DNA from 3 places in the Amycolatopsis sp. NPDC051045 genome. Region 2 is predicted to be linked to each of the others. Evidence: riboswitches for the same ligand, from Rfam matches in the RefSeq annotation. Region 2 holds a riboswitch; each other region holds the start of a gene.
What was found. A riboswitch is a leader RNA that binds a small molecule or an ion and turns the genes downstream of it on or off. The one in region 2 is predicted to bind S-adenosylmethionine.
Positions count from the first base shown of each region.

Region 1: linked by a shared signal. The riboswitch ahead of AB0M80_RS23665 (ATP-binding cassette domain-containing protein) and the one ahead of AB0M80_RS42135 (aminotransferase class V-fold PLP-dependent enzyme) in region 2 are both predicted to bind S-adenosylmethionine.
Region 3: linked by a shared signal. The riboswitch ahead of thrC (threonine synthase) and the one ahead of AB0M80_RS42135 (aminotransferase class V-fold PLP-dependent enzyme) in region 2 are both predicted to bind S-adenosylmethionine.

Region 1 covers NZ_JBFBCC010000010.1:3,424-8,791, reverse strand. The annotation lists gene AB0M80_RS23675 (transglycosylase family protein) at 1-1,260, shown strand, start outside; gene rsmA (16S rRNA (adenine(1518)-N(6)/adenine(1519)-N(6))-dimethyltransferase RsmA) at 1,400-2,236, shown strand; SAM riboswitch class I at 2,386-2,476, shown strand; gene AB0M80_RS23665 (ATP-binding cassette domain-containing protein) at 2,688-3,701, shown strand; gene AB0M80_RS23660 (4-(cytidine 5'-diphospho)-2-C-methyl-D-erythritol kinase) at 3,808-4,770, shown strand; gene AB0M80_RS23655 (ASCH domain-containing protein) at 4,767-5,189, shown strand; gene AB0M80_RS23650 (ABC-F family ATP-binding cassette domain-containing protein) at 5,194-5,368, shown strand, end outside.
Region 2 covers NZ_JBFBCC010000039.1:18,927-24,294, forward strand. The annotation lists gene AB0M80_RS42115 (RluA family pseudouridine synthase) at 1-6, opposite strand, end outside; gene lspA (signal peptidase II) at 3-641, opposite strand; gene AB0M80_RS42125 (hypothetical protein) at 665-1,273, opposite strand; gene AB0M80_RS42130 (hypothetical protein) at 1,278-1,874, opposite strand; gene AB0M80_RS42135 (aminotransferase class V-fold PLP-dependent enzyme) at 1,891-3,225, opposite strand; SAM riboswitch class IV at 3,264-3,378, opposite strand; gene AB0M80_RS42140 (potassium/proton antiporter) at 3,506-4,984, opposite strand; gene AB0M80_RS42145 (metalloregulator ArsR/SmtB family transcription factor) at 5,082-5,368, opposite strand, start outside.
Region 3 covers NZ_JBFBCC010000005.1:267,091-272,458, forward strand. The annotation lists gene AB0M80_RS14985 (ComEC/Rec2 family competence protein) at 1-1,185, shown strand, start outside; gene thrC (threonine synthase) at 1,224-2,489, opposite strand; SAM riboswitch class I at 2,503-2,636, opposite strand; gene holA (DNA polymerase III subunit delta) at 2,785-3,765, shown strand; gene rpsT (30S ribosomal protein S20) at 4,019-4,279, opposite strand; gene AB0M80_RS15005 (DMT family transporter) at 4,501-5,367, shown strand.

The sequences.
Region 1 (5,368 bases), on a different contig from region 2:
GACGTCGACGTCGACGAGCTGATCCGGCTCATCAACGCCGAGACGACGTACCTGCCGCCGATCGTCATCCCGGACGAGACCGAGGCGGATCGCACCGCTTCCCCGGCCGCCCGCAAGGCCGTGCTGGACGAGGGTCTCCGCGAGACGACCAAGGTCTGGAAGCGCCGGTTCCTCAAGGGTGCCGTCCTCAGCGTCATGATCAGCGTCGCCGGTGGCGGTGCGGCCGCGCTGGCGATGAACAAGAGCGTCACCGTCGACGTCGACGGGCACCAGCAGACCGTGCACTCGTTCGGCGACACCGTCGGCGAGGTGCTCGAGGACGCGGGCCTGTCCGTCGGCGCGCACGACTCGCTCTCCCCGTCCCCGCAGGCGGAGGTCGGCGACGGCGGGGTCATCAAGCTGGAGCGCGGCCGTCAGCTGAAGCTGATCGTCGACGGCGCGGAGCACACGTCCTGGGTCCGCGCGACCCACCTGGGTGACGCGCTCGGCCAGCTCGGCATGGCCGGCATGGACAAGCCCGGCACGTGGATGTCGATGCCGAAGGACGGTGAGCTGCCCCTCGAGGGCGCGACCGTCGTGGTCAAGACCCTGAAGAACATCACGCTGTTCGACGGCGCCAACGCGCCGAAGCAGGTGAAGACGACGGCCGTCACCACGAAGGAGTTCCTGGGCGAGTACAAGCTCGCACTGGGCCCGGAGGACGCCGCCGAAGGTGGTCTGGACGTCAAGCTGACCGACGGCGCCGAGGTGCACATCAGCCGCACCGGCGTCTCGACGGTCGAGCAGAAGGAGACCATCGCCCCGCCCGAGCAGCGCGTCGACGACCCGGACCTGGATAAGGGCAAGACCAAGGTCGAGGACCCCGGCACGCCCGGCGAGAAGATGGTGACCTACAAGGTCACGCAGAAGAACGGCAAAGAGGTCGGGCGGGAGACCGTCTCCGAGCAGGTCATCACCCAGCCGAAGCCGAAGATCGTGCACGTCGGGTCGAAGAAGGCCCCGAACCCGGAAATCGGCGACGGTTCCGCGTGGGACCGCATCGCGCAGTGCGAGTCGGGCGGCAACTGGGCCACCAACACCGGCAACGGCTACTACGGCGGCCTGCAGTTCGACAAGCAGACGTGGAACGCCTACGGCGGCTCGCAGTACGCGGCGCTGCCGAACCAGGCTTCGCGCGAACAGCAGATCGCGGTGGCGGAGAAGGTCCGCGACGCCCGCGGCGGCTACGGCGCCTGGCCGGTCTGCGGCAAGAAGGCCTGACGCTTTCATCCGGAAAGGCCCCCGTCCTCCGTGGACGGGGGCCTTTCCGCGTGACGCTCCCAGTCACGCGAGATACGTCTTCAATCACGTGAGTTCCGCCGCTGATCACGCGAGTTACGCGTTCAAGTAGGCTCGCCCGGTGGTTGAACTGTTGGGACCTGCCGAGATCCGCGGGCTGGCGGCCGAGCTGGACGTGCGGCCGACCAAGAAGCTCGGGCAGAACTTCGTGCACGACCCCAACACCGTCCGCCGGATCGTCGAGCTCGCCAAGGTGGGGCCGGACGACGTCGTCCTCGAGGTCGGCCCCGGGCTCGGGTCGCTGACCCTGGGGCTGCTCGCCACCGGTGCGCGGGTGGTGGCCGTCGAGATCGATCCCAAGCTCGCCGAGCGGCTGCCCGAGACCGTCGCCGAGCGGGGGCCCGAGGCCGCGGGGAACCTCACCGTCGTCGGGGCCGACGCCATGCGCGTCACCCGGGAGGAACTGGGCGAGCCGACCGCCCTCGTCGCCAACCTGCCGTACAACGTCGCCGTCCCCGTCGTGCTGCACCTGCTGGCCGAGGTGCCCTCGCTGAAGTCCGGTCTCGTCATGGTGCAGACCGAGGTCGCCGACCGGATGGCCGCCGGCCCCGGCAGCCGGATCTACGGCGTGCCGAGCGTCAAGCTCGCCTGGTACGGCAGCGCACGCAAGGTCGCCGCCGTGCCACGCTCGGTGTTCTGGCCCGTGCCGAACGTCGATTCCGCGCTCGTCGCGTTCGAACGCGGCGACGAGACGGCGTCCGAAGACCGGGAACTGCTCTTCGGGCTGGTGGACGCCGCCTTCTCACAACGCAGGAAGACGCTCCGCGCCGCGCTCGCGGGCTGGGCGGGCTCGGCCGAGCGCGCCGGCGAGCTGCTGACGGCCGCCGGGATCGACCCCAGGACCCGCGGTGAGCAGCTGGACGTGCACGACTTCGCCCGGATCGCCGCCGCGCGTTAGCCTCCCGCGCCGCCTTCCTGCGTCGGTTCCACAGTGGAAGCGGCGAAAATACGCCTCTTGGCGTGCGATCTCGCGATCCGGACGCCGCCACTCGTGTGATCTGGGCCGACAGGCTTGCTTTCGCTCCTCGGGATCGGTTTTACTCATTACGTCCATCCCGAGCGACTGAGAGACCTGGCTCGCCGAAGTCGCAGCAACCACCCTCCACAGGGCAGGTGCTACCGCCAGGACCGATGGAGGCCGTTTTCGATGAAGAGGGTAGCTCGCCCCCTGCTGCTGACCAAGCGTCGCGTTGTCGACGAAGGCCGCCGCTCCGTGACCGCATGTCGACGCTCCCGTTGAGCTAGTCCGAGCCGTCTCACCCTTCTTCACGCACCGTCCATAGCGGACGGACATTCGCTTGCGGCCGGGCGCGCCCACGTGTGGCGGCGCCCTGTTTTCTGGAGCTTTCGTGATCACCGTCGAAAATCTGTCCAAGTCCTTTGCTGCCAACGGAAACTCGGTCCTCGCCCTGCGGGACGTGAGCGTCGACGTCCAGGCCGGCTCGCTGTTCGGCGTGGTCGGTCCCGCCGGGTCCGGCAAGTCCGTCCTCGCCCGTTGCATCGCGCTGCAGGAGCGCCCCGACCGCGGCGTCGTCCGCCTCGACGGCCTCAACACCGGCACCCTCGACGGCCGTCGCCTCCGCGAAATCCGCCGTCAGCTCGGGGTCGTCTCCACGAAGCCGGAGCTGATCGCCGAGCGCACCATCGCCGGCAACATCGCTTCCCCGCTCGAGCAGCTCGGCGTCGACGGCCCGCAGCGCCGCAGCCGGGTCGGCTCGCTGCTCGACCTCGTCGGCCTGACCCAGCGCGCCACGCAGCGTCCCGGCGAGCTGTCCGCCGGTCAGCTCCGCCGCGTCGCGGTCGCGAAGGCGCTGGCGGCGGCCCCCGCCGTGCTGCTCGCCGACGACCCGACCGCCGGCATCGACCCGGAGGAGGCCGGCGCGGTGCTCGCCGTCCTCGACCGGGCCCGGTCCGAGCTGGGCGTCACCGTCGTCGTCACGACGCCGGACGCGGGCGTGGTCCGCCGGATCTGCGACGACGTCGCGGTGCTGGAGGACGGCACGGTCGTCGAGCGCGGCACGGTGCTCGACCTGATCTCCGACCCGGCCAGCCGCACCGCGCAGGCGCTGCTGCCGGCCATCGAGACCACCCGCTCGCAGGTGGCGCGCTACGACCGCTCCGCCGACGTCGTGCTGGTCGGCTTCGCGTCGGTGGGCGCGCTGCTGCCCGAGGCCGCGGGCCGCTTCGACGTCGAGTTCGCCACCATCGGCGGCGGCCTGACCCGCATCGGCGACACCCCGGTCGGCCGGTTCCGCCTCGGCGTCCGCGGCGAGCGGGCCGACGCCGCCCTGGCGTGGGTCGCCGAGCGCGGTGGCCACGTCACCTACACCGCCCGCGGCCCGCAGGGTGTCGCGGCCGCCTGACCTGGCCCGAACGTCCGTGAATGCCACCTTGAGGGACGCTGAGTCCCTCGAGGTGGCATTCACGGCTGGCGGGGAGCGGGGCGGCGGGGACACGTAGGCTGGTCGGGTGCTCGCCGTAGTTCCGCCCCCAGTCACCGTCCGGGTCCCGGCCAAGGTCAACCTCCACCTTTCGGTCGACGACCTGCGCGAAGACGGTTACCACGAGCTGGTGACCGTGTTCCAGGCGCTGTCGCTGACCGACGAGGTGACCGTCGCGGTCACCGAAGAGCCCGGCATCGAGGTCTACGGCGAGGGGGAGGGTGCGGTCCCGACCGGTCCCGAAAACCTGGCCTGGCGGGCCGTCGAGGCGCTGGCCGCGCACGTCGGCCGCACCGGTGAGCCGAAGGTCCGGGTGGTGCTGCGCAAAGGCATCCCGGTCGCCGGCGGCATGGCGGGCGGCAGCGCCGACGCGGCGGCGACGCTGGTCGGGCTGGCGAGCCTGTGGAACCTCGACGTCACCCGCGACGAGCTGGCCGAGATCGCCGCCGGGCTGGGCAGCGACGTCCCGTTCGCGCTCTACGGCGGCACCGCGCTGGGCACCGGGCGCGGCGAGCAGCTCGTCCCGGTGCTGTCGCGGCACACGTTCCACTGGGTGCTGGCCTTCGACGCCGAAGGGCTGTCGACGCCGAAGGTGTTCAAGGAGCTCGATCGCCTGCGTGCGGCGGGCAACCCGCCCCGGATCGGCTCGCACACGCCGGTCGTCGAGGCGCTGGCCTCGGGCGACCCGCGTCAGCTGGCCCTCCTGCTGGGCAACGACCTCCAGGCGGCGGCGGTCTCGCTGCGGCCCGACCTGCGCCGCACGCTCCGGGCGGGCGTCAACGCGGGCGCGCTCGCGGGCACGGTGTCCGGCTCCGGCCCGACGTGCGCGTTCCTCTGCGAAGACGCGCAGTCGGCGGTGGAGGTCGCCGCGGAGCTGTCGGGCGCCGGCGTGTGCCGGACGGTCCGCGTGGCCCACGGCCCGGTCCCCGGCGCCCGCGTCGTCGGCGGGGACGACGCGCCGCGCCCGGCAACGCCGCGGGTGCACGCGTGAAGCGCGCCGAGTTCGCGTTCCCCGGCCCGCTGCGCGACCAGCTGGTCGCGGCGATCCTGCGCGGGGACAAGACTTCGACCACCGGCCTGGTCGCCGAATACGAGAAGCACGGCGAAGAGCTGCCCGTCGTCGGCGAGCGCGAGCTGATGATCGACTCGGCGGGCGAAGGGGTCGCGGTGCTCGAGACCACCGAGGTCCGCGTCCTGCCACTGTCCGAAGTGGATCTGCAGCACGCGCTCGACGAGGGCGAGGGCTTCACGAGCGTCGCCGAATGGCGCGCCGACCACACGGAGTACTGGCAGAGCGCCGAAATGCGCGCCGCGCTGGAAGATCCGGAATTCACCGTGGACGACACGACGCAGGTCGTGGCGACGCGGTTCGTCATCGTGGCAGTGTCTCCCAAAGAGAGGATCGGCTGAACGGATGGCCAACCTGGTCAATCTCGAGTCGGTGAGCAAGTCCTACGGGGTGAAGCCACTGCTGGACGGCGTCTCCCTCGGCGTCGCGGCCGGGCAGCGCATCGGCGTCGTCGGCCTCAATGGTGGCGGCAAGACCACCCTGCTGGAAGTCCTTTCCGGACTCGCCGAGCCGGATTCCG
Region 2 (5,368 bases):
CGTCACGCCTGGTCCTCCTGCTTCTTCTTGTCCTTGGTCGACGTGCCGTCGTAGTCCTTGCCCAGCAGCGACAGCAGCACGATCAGGGCGCCGCCGACGCAGATCGCCGAGTCGGCGATGTTGAAGATCGCGAAGCCCTTGCCGTTGGGGGCGAACGCCGAGATGAAGTCGACGACGTGGCCCTGCAGCCCGCCGGGCGCGCGGAAGATGCGGTCGGTCAGGTTGCCGGTGGCGCCGGCGAGCACGAGACCGAGGCCGATCGCCCAGCCGATCGAACGCAGCCGCCGCGACAGCCAGATGATCGCGATGACCACGGCCAGCGCGACCAGGGCGAGCACCCACGTCATGCCGGTGGCCATCGAGAAGGCGGCACCGGGGTTGCGGATCACCTGCAGGTAGATCAGCCCGCCGAGGATCCGGAGCGGCTCCTTGCCCTCCAGGTTGGCGGTGACCAGGTTCTTCGTCACCAGGTCGATCGCCCAGAAGACGACGGCGACGGCGAACACCCAGCCGACCCGCCGCTTCGGCAGCAGCGGCTTCGCCGGGACCTCCGGGTTCTCGGGCGCGTCGGCGGCCGGATCGGGCACCGCGTCGGCGGGGGTGGCGGTGTCGGGTTCGGAGTGGCTGGGCTCGGTGCTCACCGGTCCATTGTCCACGGCGCTGGTCAGGCCGCGGCGGGCCCGTCCGGCCGCGGGCGCAGGAGCACGGCGAACGCGGCCGCGAACAGCAGGCCCGCCGCGGCGAGCGCCCCCGCCGACGACGGCTGGAACACCACCGTGACCAGCGCGAACACCCCGGTGACGGCCAGCAGGAACCGGCTGCGCTCGTAGCCGGCCAGCAGCAGGAGGCCCAACGTCGCCAGCAGCGCGCCGCGCAGGTCGCCGCCCAGCCGGAACTGGAGGGCGCCGACCAGGTCGAGCAGCGGGACGGCGGCCAGCGCCCCGAGCGTGCCGAGCAGGAACCGGCCGGGGCGTGGCGGCCGCAGCTCCCGCCAATACCAGACGGCCACCGCGAGCACCACACAGGCGAGGGCGGCGAGCCAGCCGAGCGTCGCCGACGGCACCACGTCCGCCGCGACGGCGGTGATCGAAACCCGCTCGCCGACGGTGGTCCCGCCGGTGCCGAGGCCGTGGAGATCCTGGGACACCTGGTAGCCCGTCGCGAACGGCGCGAGCGGCGCGGGCTCGTCCGGCACCAGGTCGACGGCCACCATCACGAGCTGCGCGAATCCCAGCGCGGCCAACGGGAACCAGTACCGCCGCGAACTCCCCATCGCCTCAGGGTAGCGGGCGCGGGTTTCCCCGCAGCAGGGCGACGAAGGCGGCGGCGAGCAGGATCAGGGCCGAGACCAGCACGCCTGCCATGTCCGCCGAAAGCACCAAAACGACCAGGGCGAACGCGACCGCGGTGAGCAGGACGAACCGGCTGCGCTCGTACGCGGCGAGCAGCAGCAGGCCGAGCGTGGCCAGCAGCGGGCCACGCAGGCCGTCGCCGAGCCCGAACTGCCAGGACCCGACCAGGTCGAGCAGCGGGACGGCGAGCACCGCGCCGACCGTGCCGAGGACGAACCGCCCGGTGCGGACGGGCCGCAGGGTTACCGCGTACCAGACGGCCGTGCCGGCGACCACCACGCCGAGCGCGACCAGCCAGGCGGGTCCGCCCGGCAGGCTGCCGCCCAGGGCGTGGAAATCGTCCAGGGCCATCCACTGGAGGCGGCCATAGGTCGGCCCCGCGGAGTGCGCCGGTCCGAGGAGGAAGTTCGCGGCCCCGGCTTCGGCCCGGCTCCGGCGCGCCAGCAGCTGCGCCGCGGCCAGGCCGATCTCGGCGAAGCCCAGCAGTGCCAGCGGAAACCAGAAACGTGGCCCTCTCCCCATCGGCCCAGGCTAGCGCTCAGCAGAAGGGCGGCAGCTCCCGCGGGTCGCCCACCGGGGCCCAGCGGCCGTCCACCTTCGCGTACTCCCAGCGGGCTCCGCGCGCGACGATCTGCCGCAGCGCCAGCACCACGCGGTCGACGTGTTCCTCCGTGCTGCCGAGGCCGAGGCTGACGCGGACCGCCTGCTGCCCGTCGCCGCCGGTGACGCCGATCAGCCGCTTGGCCGCGATGTGCGCGCAGAAGGCGCCGTCGCGCACGCCGATGCCGTACTCGGCCGACAGCACCGCCGCGAGCCAGCCCGGGTCGAAGCCGTCGACGACGAAGCTGACCGTGCCGACCCGGTCGACCGGCGAGTCGAACAGCCTCAATTCGGCGCAGCCCGGGATGCCCTCGAGGCCCTTGCGGAGCCGCGCGAGCAGGGCCTGTTCGTGCGCCTCGACGGCGTCCCAGTTCCGGCTGAGGGTTTCGCACGCGACGCCGAGCGCGTACACGCCGACGGTGTTGGGCGAGCCGGCTTCGTGGCGCTCCGGGCCGGTGTTCCAGACGACGGCGTCTTCGGTGACGAGCTTGGTCGCGCCCCCTCCGGCCAGGTACGGCCGGGCCGCGCGCAGCCAGTCGGCGCGGCCGATCAGCGCGCCCGCGCCGAAGGGCGCATATAGCTTGTGGCCGGACAGCGCGACGTAGTCGACGTCCAGTTCCTTGATCGAGATCCGGCGGTGGGGGGCCAGCTGGGCGGCGTCGAGCGCGATGCGCGCGCCGTGCTTGCGCGCCACGGCCGCGATCTCCGCCACCGGGAGCAGCTCACCGGTCACATTGGACGCTCCGGTGACGACGACCAGACGCGGTCCCTGCGGGGCATCCGCGAGCGCTTCGTCCACAGCGGACACCGCGGCCAGCCGGGTGCGCGGGGTCGGCAGCCGCCGGACGTTCGGGCCCGTCCACGGCAGCAGCGCGGCGTGGTGCTCGGTGTCGAACACGATCACCGTGGTGTGCCGCGGCAGGCTGCGGGCGAGGAGGTTGAAGGAGTCGGTGGTGTTGCGGGTGAAGACGACGGTGTCGGTCCGCCGGGCGCCGGCGAACCGGCGCAGGACGTCGCGGGTGCGCTCGTAGAGCCGCGTGGAGACCTGCGAGGCGAAGCCCGCGCCGCGGTGGACGCTGGCGTACCAGGGCAGGAACTCGTCGACGGCGCTGCGGACCGCGTCGAGACACGGGGCGCTGGCGGCGTGGTCGAGGTTGGCGTAGCCGATGTCCCCGCCGGTCACCAGCGGCACCCGCAGCGACGCGCCGGCGACGGCGGGGATGCTGGACGAGACCACGGTTTCGAGCTGGGTGCGGTCGATGGCGAGAGTCATCGGTGCCTCCTCGGCAGTCCGGGGGACCCCCGGCGAGGGGCCCGCGCTTGCCCGTCGCACGACGCGACCGGCCTGGTCTTCACCCGGGGCACCCCACCGCGGTAGGAGGGTTGCCGGCCAGCAAGCCGGGGCTTCGCGCTGGCACTCATGACCTGGTCCAGAAGGTAACCGAGAGTGCGCCCGGCGGCCAACCCCGCCCCACATTCTGAGACGCCGCTCACAGGCAGTGGCCGCCGAAGGGAGCCGCCGACAGTGCCCGGCTTCGCGGCACGAAGATCCGCTACCGGCCGGACTCGCCCCTCCAGCGAGCCAGGCGCCCGGCCCGGTCGACGGCGCGGAGCCGGCGTTCGGCGGCGTCGCGGACGGCGCTCGTCGTGACGACCAGCAACTGGTCGTGCTCCTGCAGCCGGCTGGTCTTCTCCGGGGTGAAGCCCGTGCCTTCGCGCACGACCAGGCTGATCGTCGCCCCGACGGGCAGCCGCAGCTCGGAGAGGTAGACGCCGTGCAGCTTCGAGCCGGGCTGGATGCGGACCTGCAGCAGTTCGGCCCCCAGCTCGTCCAGCGGTGCGGAGTCGACGTCGATCTCGTACGCCTCGGACTTCTTGGCCAGCCCGAGCCGGCGCGCGAGCGGGCCGAGCGTCGCCCCCTGCACCAACGTCAGCACGACGACCAGCACGAACACCGCGTCGACCAGCCGCTGCGCGCCCGGCAGGCCCTGCGACAGCGGGATCATGGCGAGCACGATCGGCACGGCGCCGCGCAGCCCGGCCCACGACAGGAACGCCTGTTCCCGCCACGGCAGCCGGAACGGCAGCATCGACAGCACGACCGACACCGGCCGCGCCAGCAGCAGCACGACCGCGCCCGCGACCAGGCCCGGCACGATCGCGTCGAGCAGGCGGCCCGGCGAAGCGAACAGGCCGAGCAGCACGAACAGCCCGATCTGCGCCAGCCAGCCCAGTCCTTCGGCGAACGAAAGCGTGTCCGACCGGTGCGGCAGCCGCGAATTGCCGAGCACCAGCGCGGCGACGTAGGTGGCGAGCAGCCCGGACGCGTGCAGCAGCTGCCCGGACGAGTACGCCACGACGCACACCGCGACCGTGGCGAGCGGGTAGAGCCCGGTCGCCGGCAGCGCGGCCCGGCGCAGCGCGAACCCGCCGAGCCAGCCGAAGGCCAGCCCGATGACCAGGCCCGCCGTCAGCTCGTAGACCACCAGCAGGGGCAACGTCCAGTCCACAGTGGTGCCTTCGGCCAGCACCACGACGGCGATGTAGGCCGGCGCGTCGTTGATGCCCGACTCGAGCTCGAGCGTTCCGGTGAGCCGTTGGCCGATCCCCGCCGTGCGCAGCACCGAAAACACCGCGGCCGCGTCGGTGGAGGCGAGCACCGCGCCCCACAGCAGCGCCAGCCGCCAGTCGAGGCCCAACAGCCAGTGCAGGGCCGCGCCGGTGACTGCCACGCTCACCACGACGGCCACTGTGGACAGTGCGATTCCGCTGCCCAGCGCGGGTTTCACGGCCGACCACCGGGTGGTCAGGCCGCCTTCGGCGAGGATCATGACGAGCGCGGCGAGGCCGAGCGACTGGGTCAGCTCGGGGTTGTCGAACCGGACGCCGAAGCCGGCTTCGCCCAGCAGCACGCCGATCCCCAGGTACAGCAGCAGCGAGGGCAGGCCGAGCCGGATCGACACGCGCACGGCCAGCACGGAGGCGAGGAGCACGACGCCGCCGACGCCGAGCAGCACGGGAAGCTGGTCCATGCCGCCTCCCTCCCGAGTGCCGTGGGGCCCTCAGAATAGTGAGGCGACGAGGTTAACTCGTTCGTGTCCCGCTGCCCGGCGCCGGACAGCCGGTGTGTTAAGGCCCCGCAACGCCACCGAGCGCGTCCAGATCGACACCGAGGGCGGCGAACGGCTCCCCCGCCGCCGGCAGCACCTTGACCGCGCGGTGCCCGTCGCGGGCCACCCAGCCGGCGTCGACCGCCCGATCGAGCAGCGCCGCGGGCAGGGCCCCGGCGAGGTGGTCGCGGCGCTCCGTCCAATCCAGACAGTCGCGCAGCAGCGCCCGCCGCCCGGCGGCGACCGGCACACCGAGATCCGCCAGCACCTCGCGGCCACGCGGGGTCAGCGCCAGCCCACCGGCCA
Region 3 (5,368 bases), on a different contig from region 2:
GCGCCGGTGCTCGCGGGCATGGCGGGCTCGGTGAGCCTGGTCTCGGTGCTGACCAACGTCCTCGCCGCGCCCGTGGTGGCCCCGGCGACGGTGCTCGGCGTGCTGGCGACGGTCACCGGCCCGTGGTGGCCGGGCGCCGGGAAAGTTCTGGTGCACCTGGCCGACCCGGAGGCCCGGTGGCTGATCACGGTGGCCCGGCACGGCGCGCGGGCCCCGGGCGCGGTCGTCGCCTGGCCCGGTGGGTGGGCCGGCGGGCTCCTCGCCGCCGCGGTCCTGGGTGTGCTGGTGCCGGCGGCCCGGCACCGGCGCGTGCGGGTGCTGATGGCGGTACTCGTCGTCGGAGCGCTGCTGGTGTTCGTGCCGGTCCGGGTGCTGGCGCCGGCGTGGCCGCCGCGGAACTGGGCGATGGTCGAGTGCGACGTCGGTCAGGGTGACGCGGTCGTGTTGGCGACCGCCGAGCCGGGGCGGGCGGTCGTGGTGGACGCCGGACCCGAGCCGGGGCCGGTCGACGAGTGCCTGCACCGGCTGGCCGTCGACCGGATCCCGCTGCTGGTGCTGAGCCACCTGCACGCCGACCACATCGGCGGCCTCGCATCGGTCTTCGACGGCCGTGCGGTCGGCGCGATCGCGGTCGGCCCGGGGCGGTCACCGGAGTGGGCCTGGCGCCAGGTCGCCGCGGAGGCCGCCCGGCAGGCGGTGCCGCTGGTGGAGCTGAACCCGGGCGAACGGCTGGACTGGCCCGGCCTGGCGCTCGACGTGCTGGGTCCGCGGTACGTACCGGCCCGGTCGGCCGGGCAGCAGGACGGCACCACGATCAACAACAGCTCGGTGGTGCTGCGCGCGGAAACCCCGGTGGGCCGGGTCCTGCTGACTGGTGACGTCGAACTGGCCGCGCAGGCGGACCTGCTGGCCGAGGTCGGAGATCTGAAAGCGGAGGTGTTGAAGGTGCCGCACCACGGCTCGCGGTACTCGCTGCCGTCGTTCCTCGCGGCGGTGGCCCCACGGGTGGCGTTGGTCAGCGTGGGCGCGGGCAACACGTACGGGCACCCGAACAAGTCCACAATGGACACCCTGGCTGCGCTCGGTGCGCTCGTCACCCGTACCGACCTGGACGGCGACACGGCGGTGGTCACCGGAACGGCGATCGCCCGCCGCGGCGAGCCACGTGGGCCGCCACGCCGCTGAGCAACGGGGGCGGGCGGAGCGCCCGCCCCCGCGGGAGCTCAGTAGCCGAGTGCCTCGTTCACGGCCGCGGCCGACGGCGGCAGGGTCGCCTTGGGGCCCACGTGGTTCTCGATCGCGTCGAGGGTCTTGAGGCCGTCACCGGTGATCAGCAGGACCGTCTCGGCGTCCGGGTCCAGCTTGCCCGTCTCGACGAGCTTCTTCGCCGTGGCGACGGTGACCCCGCCCGCCGTCTCGGTGAAGATGCCTTCGGTGCGGGCGAGCAGGCGGATGCCCTCGACGACCTCTTCGTCGGACACGTCCTCGATCGCGCCGCCGGTGCGGTTGACGATGTCGAGCACGTACGGGCCGTCGGCCGGGTTGCCGATCGCCAGCGAGCGGGCAATGGTGTCCGGCTTCACCGGCTGGACCACGTCCAGGCCGGCGCGGAACGCGGCCGACACCGGGGAGCAGCCGGTGGCCTGCGCGCCGAACACCTTGTACGGGCTGGCGTCCACGAGACCGAGCTGACCCAGCTCGCGGAAACCCTTGTCCACCTTGGTCAGCTGCGAACCGGAGGCGATCGGCACGACGATCTGCGGCGGGATGCGCCAGCCGAGCTGCTCGGCGACCTCGAAGGCCAGCGTCTTCGAGCCCTCCGAGTAGTACGGCCGGACGTTCACGTTGACGAACGCCCACTTCGGGTGCTCGCCGGCGAGCTCGGTGGCCAGGCGGTTGACGTCGTCGTAGTTGCCGTCGATGGCGATGAGGTCGCCGTCGTACACCGCGGTGGTGAGGATCTTGGCGCGCTCGAGGGTCTTCGGGATCAGCACGACCGACCGCCAGCCGGCGCGGGCCGCGGCGGCGGCCGTCGCGTTGGCCAGGTTGCCGGTCGACGGACACGCGAGCACCTCGAACCCGAACTCGCGGGCCGCGGCCAGCGCGACGGCGACGACGCGGTCCTTGAAGGAGTGCGTCGGGTTGCCGGTGTCGTCCTTGACCCACACGCGCTTGAGGCCGAGTTCCTTGGCGAGGCGGTCGGCGCGGACCAGCCGGGTCGCGCCCGGCTCGGTGTTCGGGATCTCTTCGACGTTGGACGGAACCGGAAGGAGCTTCTTGTAGCGCCAGATGTTCTTGGGGCCGGCCTCGATGTCCTCACGGCGGACGCGGCCGAAGTCGTAGGCGACCTCGAGCGGCGAGAAGTCTTCGGCGGAGACGAATTCCGGGGCGAGCGGCTGCCGGTGGCCCTCTTCCTTCGACACCAGTTCGACGGCGGGACCGAGATCCGGGGTCTTCGTGGTGGAGGTCGTGCCGAGGGTTGCGGTCATCGCGAGGTTCCTTTCCTCATCTGCCCCGCCGAAGCGGGCCGGAATTGGCACCGTGGTCGTCAGCTATCCCGCGATCGCGGAATGACGGGCTGTACGCCGGTTGCCGGGGCTTCGTCGGGCCGTTCCCTCTGCCCCTCTGGATGAGCGGTATTCAGTTGTCGGTGCGCGCCCATCGGATCGCCCCGGGGCGTGCTGCCTCGGCTACACCGTACGACATCCCGCTCGCGCCGTGCCACGGTGGCCGCTCGACATCACCGGAGCGGGCGCACGGAAGCGCAAGTGAGAAGATTCCCGGGTGACCGCGCAAGCCACCGCCCCGGCCCCGCTGCAGCTGGTGCTGGGGGAGGAAGAACTGCTGATCGAGCGGGCCGTCCGCGAGACGCTCGCCGCCGCCCGCGCGATGGACTCGACCGCGGAGCTTTCCCGGGTGCGGGTGTCCGATCTCACAGCTCCCGAGCTGGCCGAACTGGTCAGCCCCTCGCTGTTCAGCGAAGGCCGGGTGATCGTCCTGGAGTCGGCGCAGGACATCTCGCAGGAGCTGGCCGACGCCGTGGCGGCCTACCTGAAGGACCCGGCGGACGGGGTCGTGCTCGTCGTCGTGCACACCGGCGGCGGGCGCAGCAAGGCGGGCAAATCGCTCCCGGCGGCGCTGAAGAAGGCCGGCGCCGAGGTCACCGAGTGCCCGAAGCTGACGAAGCCGGCCGAGCGGGAGCAGTTCGTGCGCCACGAGGTGCGCCGGGTGGGCGGCAAGATCGACCCGGCCGGGGTGGCCGCGCTCCTCGACGCCGTGGGCTCCGACCTGCGGGAACTGTCTTCGGCGGCGACGCAGCTGGTGGCGGACACCGGCGGGTCCGTCGACGCGGAGGCGGTCCGCCGCTACCACCGCGGGCGCGCCGACGTGACCGGGTTCGCGGTCGCGGAAAAGGCGGTCAGCGGCGACCGCGCGGCGGCGCTGGAGTCGCTGCGGTGGGCGATGCAGCTCGGTGTTCCGCACGTCCTGGTCGCCGACGCGCTGGCCGACGCGGTCCGCACGATCGCCCGGGTCTCCGGCGCCGGCCGGGGCAACCCGAACCAGATGGCCGGCGAGCTCGGCATGCCGCCGTGGAAGATCCGCAAGGCGCAGGGGCAGTCCCGCGGCTGGAACCCCGACGGCCTGGCCACGGCCATGCGCGTGGTCGCGCGGCTGAACGCCGAGGTCAAGGGCGTGGCGGCGGACCCGGGCTACGCGCTGGAGCGAGCGGTCCTGCAGGTGGCCGCCGCCAAGGGCGACCGCTGACGGCCGGGGCGCCACTGTCAACGGGGCGCCACTGGCAAGGCGACCACTGACCTGTGCTGGGTCGACGCACCGTGAACCCCGGCAGCTGAGCTCCGGAGAGGCCCCGCACAGCGCGCACGCCGCGCCGGCCGCCGTCGCCTCAGCCGCAGCGTGCGCCTGGTGTGGCCGCAGCTCTCAGCCGCACCTCTTCAGCCGCATCCGCGCATGAAGAAAGCCCCGGCCGAAGCCGGGGCTTTCCCAGAAATCAACCAGCTCAGAGCGCGTTGACGCGCTTCGCCAGCGCCGACTTCTTGTTGGCGGCCTGGTTGGCGTGGATGACGCCCTTCGAGACGGCCTTGTCCAGCTTCTGGGCGGCGTCGCGCTGCAGCTCGACGGCCTTGGCCTTGTCGCCGGACTCGGCGGCTTCGCGAACCTTGCGGATCGCGGTCTTCACCGAGGACCGGATCGCCTGGTTGCGCTGACGCGCCTTCTCGTTCGTCGTGATGCGCTTGATCTGCGACTTGATGTTGGCCATGAGGCAACTCCTGTGTTCACTCGGTGAGATTCGCCGCCGCGCTCGAACCGGCCCCGTTCGTGAGAACGGGCTTCCTCCATAGCGGAATGCCGCACGGCAACGAGCGCCCACTCTAACAGCCGGGCCGTCGGCGTCCGGAGCCGGGATCCGATCACCAGGAGTACCGTGGACGGCGATAGGGCCCAGGGTTCCCGCGCCCGTGGAAACCCGTAAGGGGTGCCATGAACGCCACCGCACTGTCCCTGGTCCTCGTCGCCGCCGTCGTGCACGCCGCGTGGAACCTGGCGGCCAAACGGGTCTCCTCCGGCGGCACCCAGTTCGTCTGGCTCTACTACACCGCTGCCGCCGTCGTGCTGCTGCCGGTCACGATCGTGCTGCTCGTCGTCGAAGACGATCGTCCACAGTGGAGCTGGCTGCTCGCCGCCGGGGTGACCGCGGTCCTGCACATCGCCTACGGCGTCGTGCTGCAGCGCGGCTACCGCGTCGGCGACCTCTCCGTCGTCTACCCGGTGGCGCGCGGCACCGGCCCGCTGCTGTCGGTGCTGGCCGCTGTCCTGGTCCTCGGGGAGCGGCCCGGCCCGCTGGGCCTGCTCGGCGCGTTCCTGGTCATCGCCGGGGTGCTGGTGATCAGCACCGGCCGGCGGGGAGGCGAAGGCACGCACGCCGTCGAAGCCGGTATCCGCTACGGCCTCCTGACCGGGGCCGTCATCGCCGGCTACACGCTCTGGGACGCGCATGCGGTGACCGGTCTCGGTGTGCCGCCGGTCGTCTACTTCGGGCTCGGCTCGGTCCTGCAGAGCGTGCTGCTCGTGCCCGGCGCACTGGCCGATCGCGCCGAGGTGGCGCGGATCTGGCGCGAGCAGCGTCGCGAGGTCCTCCTCGTCGCGGTGCTGTCGCCGATCGCCTACATCCTCGTGCTCTTCGCCCTCACCATGGCGCCGGTCAGCCTGGTCGCGCCGGCCCGGGAGCTGAGCATCGTGCTCGGCGGCCTCGCCGCGTGGCTGGTGCTGGGCGAGGGCGACGCCGCGCGGCGGCTCGCCGGGTCGGTGATCGTGCTGTCCGGCATCGCCGCGATTGCGGCCGCCTGAG